Regions from separate parts of the Arthrobacter sp. AOP36-A1-22 genome, predicted to be linked through region 1. Evidence: riboswitches for the same ligand, from Rfam matches in the RefSeq annotation. Region 1 holds a riboswitch; the other holds the start of a gene.
The links. A riboswitch is a leader RNA that binds a small molecule or an ion and turns the genes downstream of it on or off. The one in region 1 is predicted to bind S-adenosylmethionine.
Positions count from the first base shown of each region.

Region 1 (4,100 bases):
GGATCAACGGCGCCCCGGGGGCCTGACGTCGTTCCCTCACGTCGCCGACGCCCTGGCTCACCGGACGGCCTGGACTTCCGGGGCGGCCTCTGCGGCTTCGTCCCCGGCGGCGGCCGCGGCGGCGAAACCGACCTCGAGGTCGGCGATGATGTCGTCGATGTGCTCGATGCCCACCGACAGGCGCACCAGTCCGGCTCCCACCCCGGCCGCGGCGCGTTCGGCGTCGGAGAGCTGGGAGTGCGTGGTGGAGGCCGGGTGGATCACCAGCGAGCGCACATCGCCGATGTTGGCGACGTTGGAGTGCAGTTCGAGGCCGTCGACGAAGGCCCGGCCGGCCGGTTCGCCGCCGGAGATCTCGAAGGCCAGGACCGCGCCGACGCCCCGCGGGGCGTATTTGCGGCCGAGTTCGTACCAGGGGCTGGAGGGCAGGCCGGCGAAGGCGACGGAGTCGACCTGGGCGTGGGCCTCGAGCCATTCGGCGACCTTCTGCGCGTTGGCCACATGGCGTTCCATGCGCAGGCTCAGGGTTTCCAGGCCCTGGGCGATCAGGAAGGCGTTGAACGGGGAGACCGCCGAACCCAGATCGCGCAACAACTGGACGCGCGCCTTGAGGATGAACGCCAGGTTCGCCCCCAGGGCGCCGTCGACCCCCAGATCGCGGGCGAAGACCAGCCCGTTGTAGGACTCGTCGGGGGTATTGAATTCCGGGAAGCGTTCCGGGTCGGCCGCGAAGTCGAAGTTGCCCGAATCAACGATGGCCCCGGCGACGGAGGTTCCGTGCCCGCCCAGGTACTTCGTGGCCGAGTGCACCACGATGTCGGCACCGAATTCGATGGGGCGGACCAGGTACGGGGTGCCCAGGGTGTTGTCCACGATGAGCGGGACCCCGGCTTCGTGGGCCACCGTGCTGACGCCCTCGATATCCAGGACGTCCTGGCGCGGATTGGAGATGACCTCACCGAAGAATGCCTTGGTGTTCGGTTTCACCGCGGCCCGCCAGGAATCCAGGTGGTCGGGATCCTCCACGAAGGTGACCTCGATGCCGAGGCGCTTCAACGTGTGCTTGAACAGGTTCTGCGTTCCCCCGTAGAGGCTCGGGCTGGCCACGATATGGTCCCCGGCTCCCGCGAGGTTGAGGATCGAAAGCGTGGTCGCCGCCTGGCCCGAGGCCAGCAGCAGGGCCCCGACCCCGCCTTCGAGGTCGGCGATCCGGGTTTCGACGGCTTCCTGCGTCGGGTTGCCGGTGCGGGTGTAGATCGGCTCGAGTTCCTTCAGCGCGAAGCGTGCTGCGGCACTCTCGGCGCTGGGGAAGACATACGACGTCGTCTGGTAGATCGGCAGCACCCGGGCCCCGGTGGTGGGATCCGGTGCCTGTCCGGCGTGGACCTGGCGGGTTTCAAAAGACCATGATGCAGACATTTCTGTCCCCTTCTACGACTCAGGGGCCCCTGTTCCACGGCGGTCCCGGAAGGGAACGCCGGGAGGTGACCCGCGCTTGTCCGTTCTCCTTGTGGAGGCGAACCAGGTCTTCACCCGGGGCACCCCACCGCGAGTGGAGGGTTGCCGGCCAGCAAACCGGGGTTTCGCGCTGGCACTCATGACCTGCCTCCAGTGTTGTGGATCGGGGCGGCCGCCGCAACAACGCGGCGTCAATATGACCGCAGGGCGCAACATTCCTCCCCCTCCCCCGTCCGGTCCCCCTCCTGACGGCCGCGATGGAGGCCCGGGAAACGGGTCGAGGAAAATACGAACCATGGTGATTTAGGGCACCCTAAGTCGAGACGCACCTCACAAAGTGCGATCATGAAGCCATGATGAGGTTGGATCACGTTTCGTACGCATGTGGACCAGACGGGTTGGCCGCGACGGCCGCCCGTGTCGGCAAGACTCTGGGGATCGAGTCCGTCAAGGGAGGCATTCATCCCCGCTTCGGGACCAGGAACGTCATTTTCCCGTTGAAGAACACCCAGTACCTGGAGGTCGTGGAGGTCCTGGACCACCCGTCCTCGGACAAGGCGCCGTTCGGCCAGGCCGTCCGGGCCCGATCGGAGATGGGTGGCGGATGGATGGGTTGGTGCGTCGCCGTTGACGACCTGGCCCCGTTCGAGGAACGTCTGGGCCGGTCATCGGTCCCGGGCAACCGCAAGTTCCCCGACGGCCAAGAACTGACGTGGCAGCAGATCGGCATCAAGGGCCTGATCGCCGACCCGCAGGTGCCCTACATGCTGCGCTGGGATACCGGCACCGAGGACCTGCACCCCTCCCGGGCATTGGATCCGCAGGGGCATATCTCCGGGATCGCGATCGCCGGTTCGGTCGAACGGGTCCGCGAATGGCTGGGCACCCCCTCGGAGTCGCCGTTGGGCGATGTCGAAGTCCAGTGGGAGGCCCCCAATGGCACCCCGGGAATCATGACGGTGACCTTCGAGACCCCCTCGGGGACCATCACCCTCTGATCCGCTCACGGAGGTGGAACACCGAACGACGGCGGCCCGCGGGCCGCCGTCGTTTTCGCTCTGTGCCGTCCCGGATCAGTGCCGCGGCACCGCCGCGAAGGGTCCGTCGGCGGCGAAGACCCGATCGGCGAAGCGATCGCCGATCAGCTGATGCGTTGCGGAATCCGGATGCAGGTTGTCCGGCAGCGGCAGCTCGGCCTCGTCCGGGGCCCCATACAGCTCGAGTCCGTCCAGGAAGTACAGGTTCGCATCGTCCGCCCGGTCTTCGACCAGGGAGCGCATCTCGCGGCGGATGACCTCCAAGGTCAGCCGTCCCGCCGATTCATCCCCTGGGGTCCCCGTCGCGCTGAACTTGACCTGGCTGGTCCCCAGGCTCTCCGGGACGATCGTGCCGGGGCCCGACGTGCTTTCGTGAATCGGGCAGAAGATCGGGGAGATCAACACCAGCGGCGTGGTGGGATGCCCCTCGCGGATGGTGTCAAGGAATCCGTGGATGGCCGGGACCAGGGTCCGCACGCGCATGGCATCCAGGTTCACGATGTTGATGCCGAGTTTGACGCTGATGACGTCCGCTGGCGCATCGCGGATCACCCGCGCCATGAAGGGGTCCACGAAGCAGCTGCCCCCGAAGCCGAGGTTGTGCAGTTCGACCCCGCCCCGGCGGGCTGCCACGGCGGGCCAGATCCCGCTGGGGGATGCCGCGTTCGATCCCTGGCTGATGGAGCTGCCGTGGTGGACCCACAGCGGACGGGTCCGGGGCGCGGGGTGGAGCGGCTTGTCGGAGCAGAGGCTGATCAACTCCAGGGATTCATTGTGGGGGAGGTGGAATTCGAGCGTCTTCTCCGTTGGCGCGAGGCCCTCCACGACGGTTGTGTGGTGGGGCCCGGCCACGTGGTGCATCGAGCCGGCGGCCATGTCGATTTCCACGGCGTCCCCGCCGGTGAGTTCGTCGCCGAGCTGGAGGCTGCCGTCGACGAAGACGTCGATGCGGCCACGGGGCCTTTCGCTCCCCCGGAACGCGGTGTGCGTCGAATGGGAGACGAGCTTGATCCGGGTCGCAGTCGTCCTCACGACAATGCGGACGCCCGCGGGCTGGGATTCACGGTCCATGAGGGTCTGTTCAGGGTATTGCCGGCGCACCCAGGCCGGCAGCCGGTGGATCCGCATCCCGTCGGGGGTCTGCTCGAGTTCGGCGGCGCCCCGGACGAGGTCTGTGGTGAGGTCGGTCGTGATCATCAGTGCTCCTGCTCTGTGGTGGTGGGCCAGCTAGCCAGGGCGCGGTCGAGGGCTTCCAGGGCGCGATGCCAAGACGTCCGGGTCTGCTCGTCGCGGTGCTCGAAGGAGGAGGCCCGTTCCAGGGCCAGGAACCCGTTGACCGTGGCGCCCATGAATCGGGTCGCGTGCACCAGTTCGGTCTCCGGCAGGCGGTAGCCGCGGAGCACCGAGAAGGTGAGGTCAACGAGGCGGATGGCCCCCGCGGAGCGTGCGGTCTTCGGCGTGGCGGGCCGTGCCAGGACGGCCCACCGGCCGGGGTGCTGCCCGGCGAAGTCGCGCTGGGCTTCACCCAGACCCACGAGCGCCTCGTATCCGGAGCGCCCAGCGATCCCCGCGGCCACCGCCTCGGCCACCTCGCCGAGGACGAGT
Region 1 covers NZ_JBQSWX010000014.1:12,877-16,976, forward strand. Annotated here, with positions in the region: gene metX (homoserine O-acetyltransferase MetX) at 1-40, opposite strand, end outside; gene ACT3S2_RS09745 (bifunctional o-acetylhomoserine/o-acetylserine sulfhydrylase) at 58-1,419, opposite strand; SAM riboswitch class IV at 1,487-1,603, opposite strand; gene ACT3S2_RS09750 (VOC family protein) at 1,812-2,456, shown strand; gene ACT3S2_RS09755 (GDSL-type esterase/lipase family protein) at 2,532-3,692, opposite strand; gene ACT3S2_RS09760 (TetR/AcrR family transcriptional regulator) at 3,692-4,100, opposite strand, start outside.

Region 2 (4,100 bases), on a different contig from region 1:
ACTTCCGGCCTCATCTCACTCGGTGAGAACGTGACATGGCGGGCTTGGCACTTTGGCGTCCCCCTGAAGATGACCAGCCGCATCATGCAGATGGAAGCACCGCACTCCTTCATCGACGAACAGGTCAAGGGCCCGTTCCGCTGGTTTCGTCATATCCATGAGTTCAGCCAGGAGTCGGGGGGAACAACCATGGTTGACCGCGTCGATTTCGCCGCACCGTTCGGCCCTCTCGGTCGTTTGGCAGAGAAGCTCTTCCTGGCCCGTTATCTGCAGAAGCTCATCGAGGAGCGGAACCGCCATCTCAGCGCCGGGCCCGTGGACTAATTAGCGGCCCTGATTGCGCGGATGCTTCCGTGCAACGCGTTCATTTCCGCGCTTATGGTTGCCGGTGATTCGCGCCATGAGTGCCTGCGGTTCTTGTGTTTCGATGTCGGCCAGGAAGCACGTGGCCATCATCCCGCGCAGTGTTGACGCCCGCCGGCCCTGATGGAAGATCACGACGGAACCGCCACGGGCACACGGTTTGTCAGCCCCCTGCCGCACCAGCCGCGTCTCGCACCGCTTCCGGCCACGGCCGCCAGTGCCCATCGGAAGGGAGCATGGCTTCTGCCACCTCCATCCTTCCCTCGGGCACATCCTCGGCATGGATGCACCCGGCTTCTTCCCACCGGCCCGGCTCGGCCAGCCGATAATCGACAGATTGGTCGTCGTTGGGATTAATTCGTTCAAAATAGCCGCCTGAGACGACGGCTCGCACCACGGATTCAAGGTTTTCCAACAGCTCCTGGACATCGTCATCGCAGGCATCGCAACCGCATACCGGATAGTGGGCGTCGTAGAGGGCGCCAGCGTGCAGGAAGATCCCCGGGAACCCGGTGAAGACGAAGGTCAGCGGGGCCGCGAGCAGGTTGGACGGGACGACCCGGACCGCGTGGACGACGTCCTCCGAGGGGAACAGCAGATCGGAAGCAACCTCCGGGTCCCGTTCGGCGACGACGTCAAAGGCGTCCAACAGCCAGTCGAGCTGGGCATCAGCGACCTCATGCAAGGGAGCGAACCGGTGTCGATGGCCCACCGTGGAGTAGGCGCGCGAAGGCGGAGACATCCCTTCCCACCGATGGCCGTAGGCGATCGGGGCGCCCTGTCCATCGCGATGGATCTCCGGGGTGAACTCCGGGCGCCGGTATCCGCTCATGGCCCCACGATAACCGCTGGGATACCCCCTGGCGAGGGGAATCCTGCTGCGGGGATGGCGGGCTCTCCACCCGCGGATGACCCGGCGTATGTCTCCGGATGACGCGACGCGTTTGCCCGATCGGCGTTCCCGCCAGCAGAATCGAACCCAAGAATCAAGAGATCCAACCTGAGGCCCTGGCCGGTTGGACGGCAACCCCCTTCGCCATAGTGGGGTGCCCCAGGTGACGATTCGACGCCGTCCCGACCGGGAGGCGTAAGTATGGCGCAGCGCCACGCTCGCCATGACAGCGAAGGAACGCCATGACCCAGACCCTTGCAGAAACCAGCATTTCCAACCGCGCCGAACGCCTCGATTCCGCGGGATCCGCCTGGGCGGAACGGATCGGTCAGAACACTGCCAGCGCATCGCTGCAGTTCCGCGCGACGGCCGACCCGGTGGGCTCGGTCGGTTCGACCATCCGCGCCGGACGCCACGAATTCACCGTCGACGAACCGGCGGCATTGGCCGGGGACGACGTCGCCGCCAGCCCCGTCGAATACGCCCTCGGGGCGTTGATCTCCTGCCAGGTGGTGGTCTACCGCCTCTATGCTCACCAGCTGGGCATCACGATCGACTCGCTGGACATCTCGGCGGACGCCGACCTGGATGTGCGCGGCCTGTTCGGCATCGAGGACAAGGTCCGCCCGGGATTCGGTGATGTGCGGCTGACCGTGGACGTCTCGGGTCCGGCCACCGAGGAACGCTATGCCGAACTCCAGGCGGCCGTCGACGCCCACTGCCCGGTATTGGACGTCTTCACGAACCCGACCCCGGTGACCACGACCCTGCGGGTCAACTCCTAGAAGGCGGCCAGCAGCCGACTCCCAACAGGACCTCCGAACCGGCTGTACCTGCCGAATTGCACGGTGTTGTCCCTGGGGCTGCGGCTCCTGGTGTCCAGTCACGATCCATGAAGCAGCGATCTCTTGATGTTCATGAAGTGAGCTTCTGTCTAGTTCGACGGTCCAGTGACAACTGTCCGGCTCCCGGCACCGTGATGGCCAAGTTGAAACCGCTGAGCTGTCGTGGATCGGGGTCTTCCCCGAGGACCAGTGCGCCCAGGCCTGCCACTGCCGGCGGCGGGAGCCGTCAGCAGGGCAGTGGCGGTGGCCGGCAGCCTCCAGAGGTCCCCCTGAACCACAAGGTGTAGGCGGGCAATCCTCCGATGCCACCGAGCTAGAGGTAGCCGGTTGCCCCGGCGGCCTCGAGCTAGTCGGGGTGGCTCCGGGGGCCTACCCCACACCAAGGGCAGACACGACGCGACATGGGGAGTCCTCCCCATCGCATGTCAAGGCTCCATCTGGAAGACTACTCCCGATCACCCGAAATACTTTCGATGGAGGAAATTTTGAGCAGCAGCACCCCCAACCCCTATGGCAACCCCGGAGGGGTCACCATGCCCACCCATGGTGAGGCTCCCTTGGACCAGCCGCTCTACGGGGCCAGCTTCGGCCAGGCCATCAAGCGCTTCTTCAAGAAGTATGCGACCTTCTCGGGTCGGGCCAGCCGCAGCGAGTTCTGGTTCTTCGCGCTTTTCAACGCCATCGTCTACACCGTGTTCTACGGCTTGGCGATCGGATTCGGACTGGCCGGCTCCGACCCCGTCACCGGTGAAATGGGTGCCGGCGGGGCCATCCCCTCCTTGGTGATCGGGCTCTATGGGTTGGCCATCATCATCCCGTCCATCGCCCTGAGCGTCCGCCGCCTGCACGACGGCAACTTCAGCGGATTCCTGTACCTGCTGATCCTGGTGCCGATTCTCGGTGGGCTCGTGGTCCTCGTCCTCATGATCATGCCCTCCGTCCCCGAAGGTGCTCGTTTCGACGCCGATGGCGGCGCGGCAGCCTACGGGAACGCCTTTGGCACCTCTGCCGGGTACCCGGGAGCACCGGCTGCCGGCGGCGGTTTCGCGGGCCAGAACCCCCCACAGGGCTACCAGCAGCCCACCGACCCGACCCAGGGCTAGCCAAGCCCCGGCGATGTCCCGGCGGTCCGCCGCCGGGGCATCGGCCCCGCACGCCAGCGCACACCGCCTGGCCTCGACTCCCCCGGAGAACCCCTTGAGCGCTGGTTACCCCAACCCCTACGGCGGCCCCGCGGGATCCGTCGCCCCGTAAAGCAACCCCTCGGGGCGCACCGTCACCTTCGGGGAGGTCCCGGTGGAGCAGCCGCTCTACGGCGCGGATTTCTATCAATCCGTGAAGCGCTTCTTCGGCAAATATGCAACCTTCAGTGGTCGAGCGAGCCGGAGTGAGTACTGGTGGTTCTGCCTCTTCAACAGCATCGTCTATCTCGTCCTCTTCGCCGTGTTCATCGTTCTCGGGGTCGGTGGCATGGACCCGGTGACCGGCGAGATGGGGCTCGGCGCCGCCTTCCCGCTCCTGCTGCTCACTGTCTACTGGCTGGGGACCTTCGTCCCGAACATCGCGCTCTGCGTGCGTCGGCTGCATGATGGGAACTTCAGCGGGCTGTTGTACCTGCTCACCCTGATCCCTTTCTTCGGCGGGGCTGCTCCTCTTCATCCTCCTGCTCATGCCCTCGGCCCCCCGCCGGCGCCCGTTTCGACGCGGATGGCGGAGCGGCAGCCGGCGCGGCCATGCTCGGGGCACCCACCGGGCATCCAGGCTCCGCGGTCGGCTACCCCGGCGCCCCGGCCGGCGATCCCGCGGGGCAGTACCCTCCACAGGGCCACCGGCAGCCCACCGATCCGACGCGGGGCTAGTCACGCCCCACGGATGTCCCGGCGGTTCAATGCCAGCACCGAGAGCCCGATGCACACCAGACCCACCCCTGCCAGCAGGAGGGCCGCCGGGACATCCACCCCGCTCACCAGCGGGGATTGTCCGTAGGCCCAGTAGTAGGG
Region 2 covers NZ_JBQSWX010000002.1:131,204-135,303, reverse strand. Annotated here, with positions in the region: gene ACT3S2_RS01980 (SRPBCC family protein) at 1-324, shown strand, start outside; gene ACT3S2_RS01975 (DUF6226 family protein) at 527-1,195, opposite strand; SAM riboswitch class IV at 1,348-1,463, shown strand; gene ACT3S2_RS01970 (OsmC family protein) at 1,498-2,040, shown strand; gene ACT3S2_RS01965 (DUF805 domain-containing protein) at 2,586-3,203, shown strand; partial or broken gene ACT3S2_RS01960 (DUF805 domain-containing protein) at 3,397-3,684, shown strand; gene ACT3S2_RS01955 (ABC transporter permease subunit) at 3,960-4,100, opposite strand, start outside.
Region 2: it holds a riboswitch for S-adenosylmethionine, as region 1 does, so the genes downstream of both, ACT3S2_RS01970 (OsmC family protein) here and ACT3S2_RS09745 (bifunctional o-acetylhomoserine/o-acetylserine sulfhydrylase) in region 1, are expected to answer to the same signal.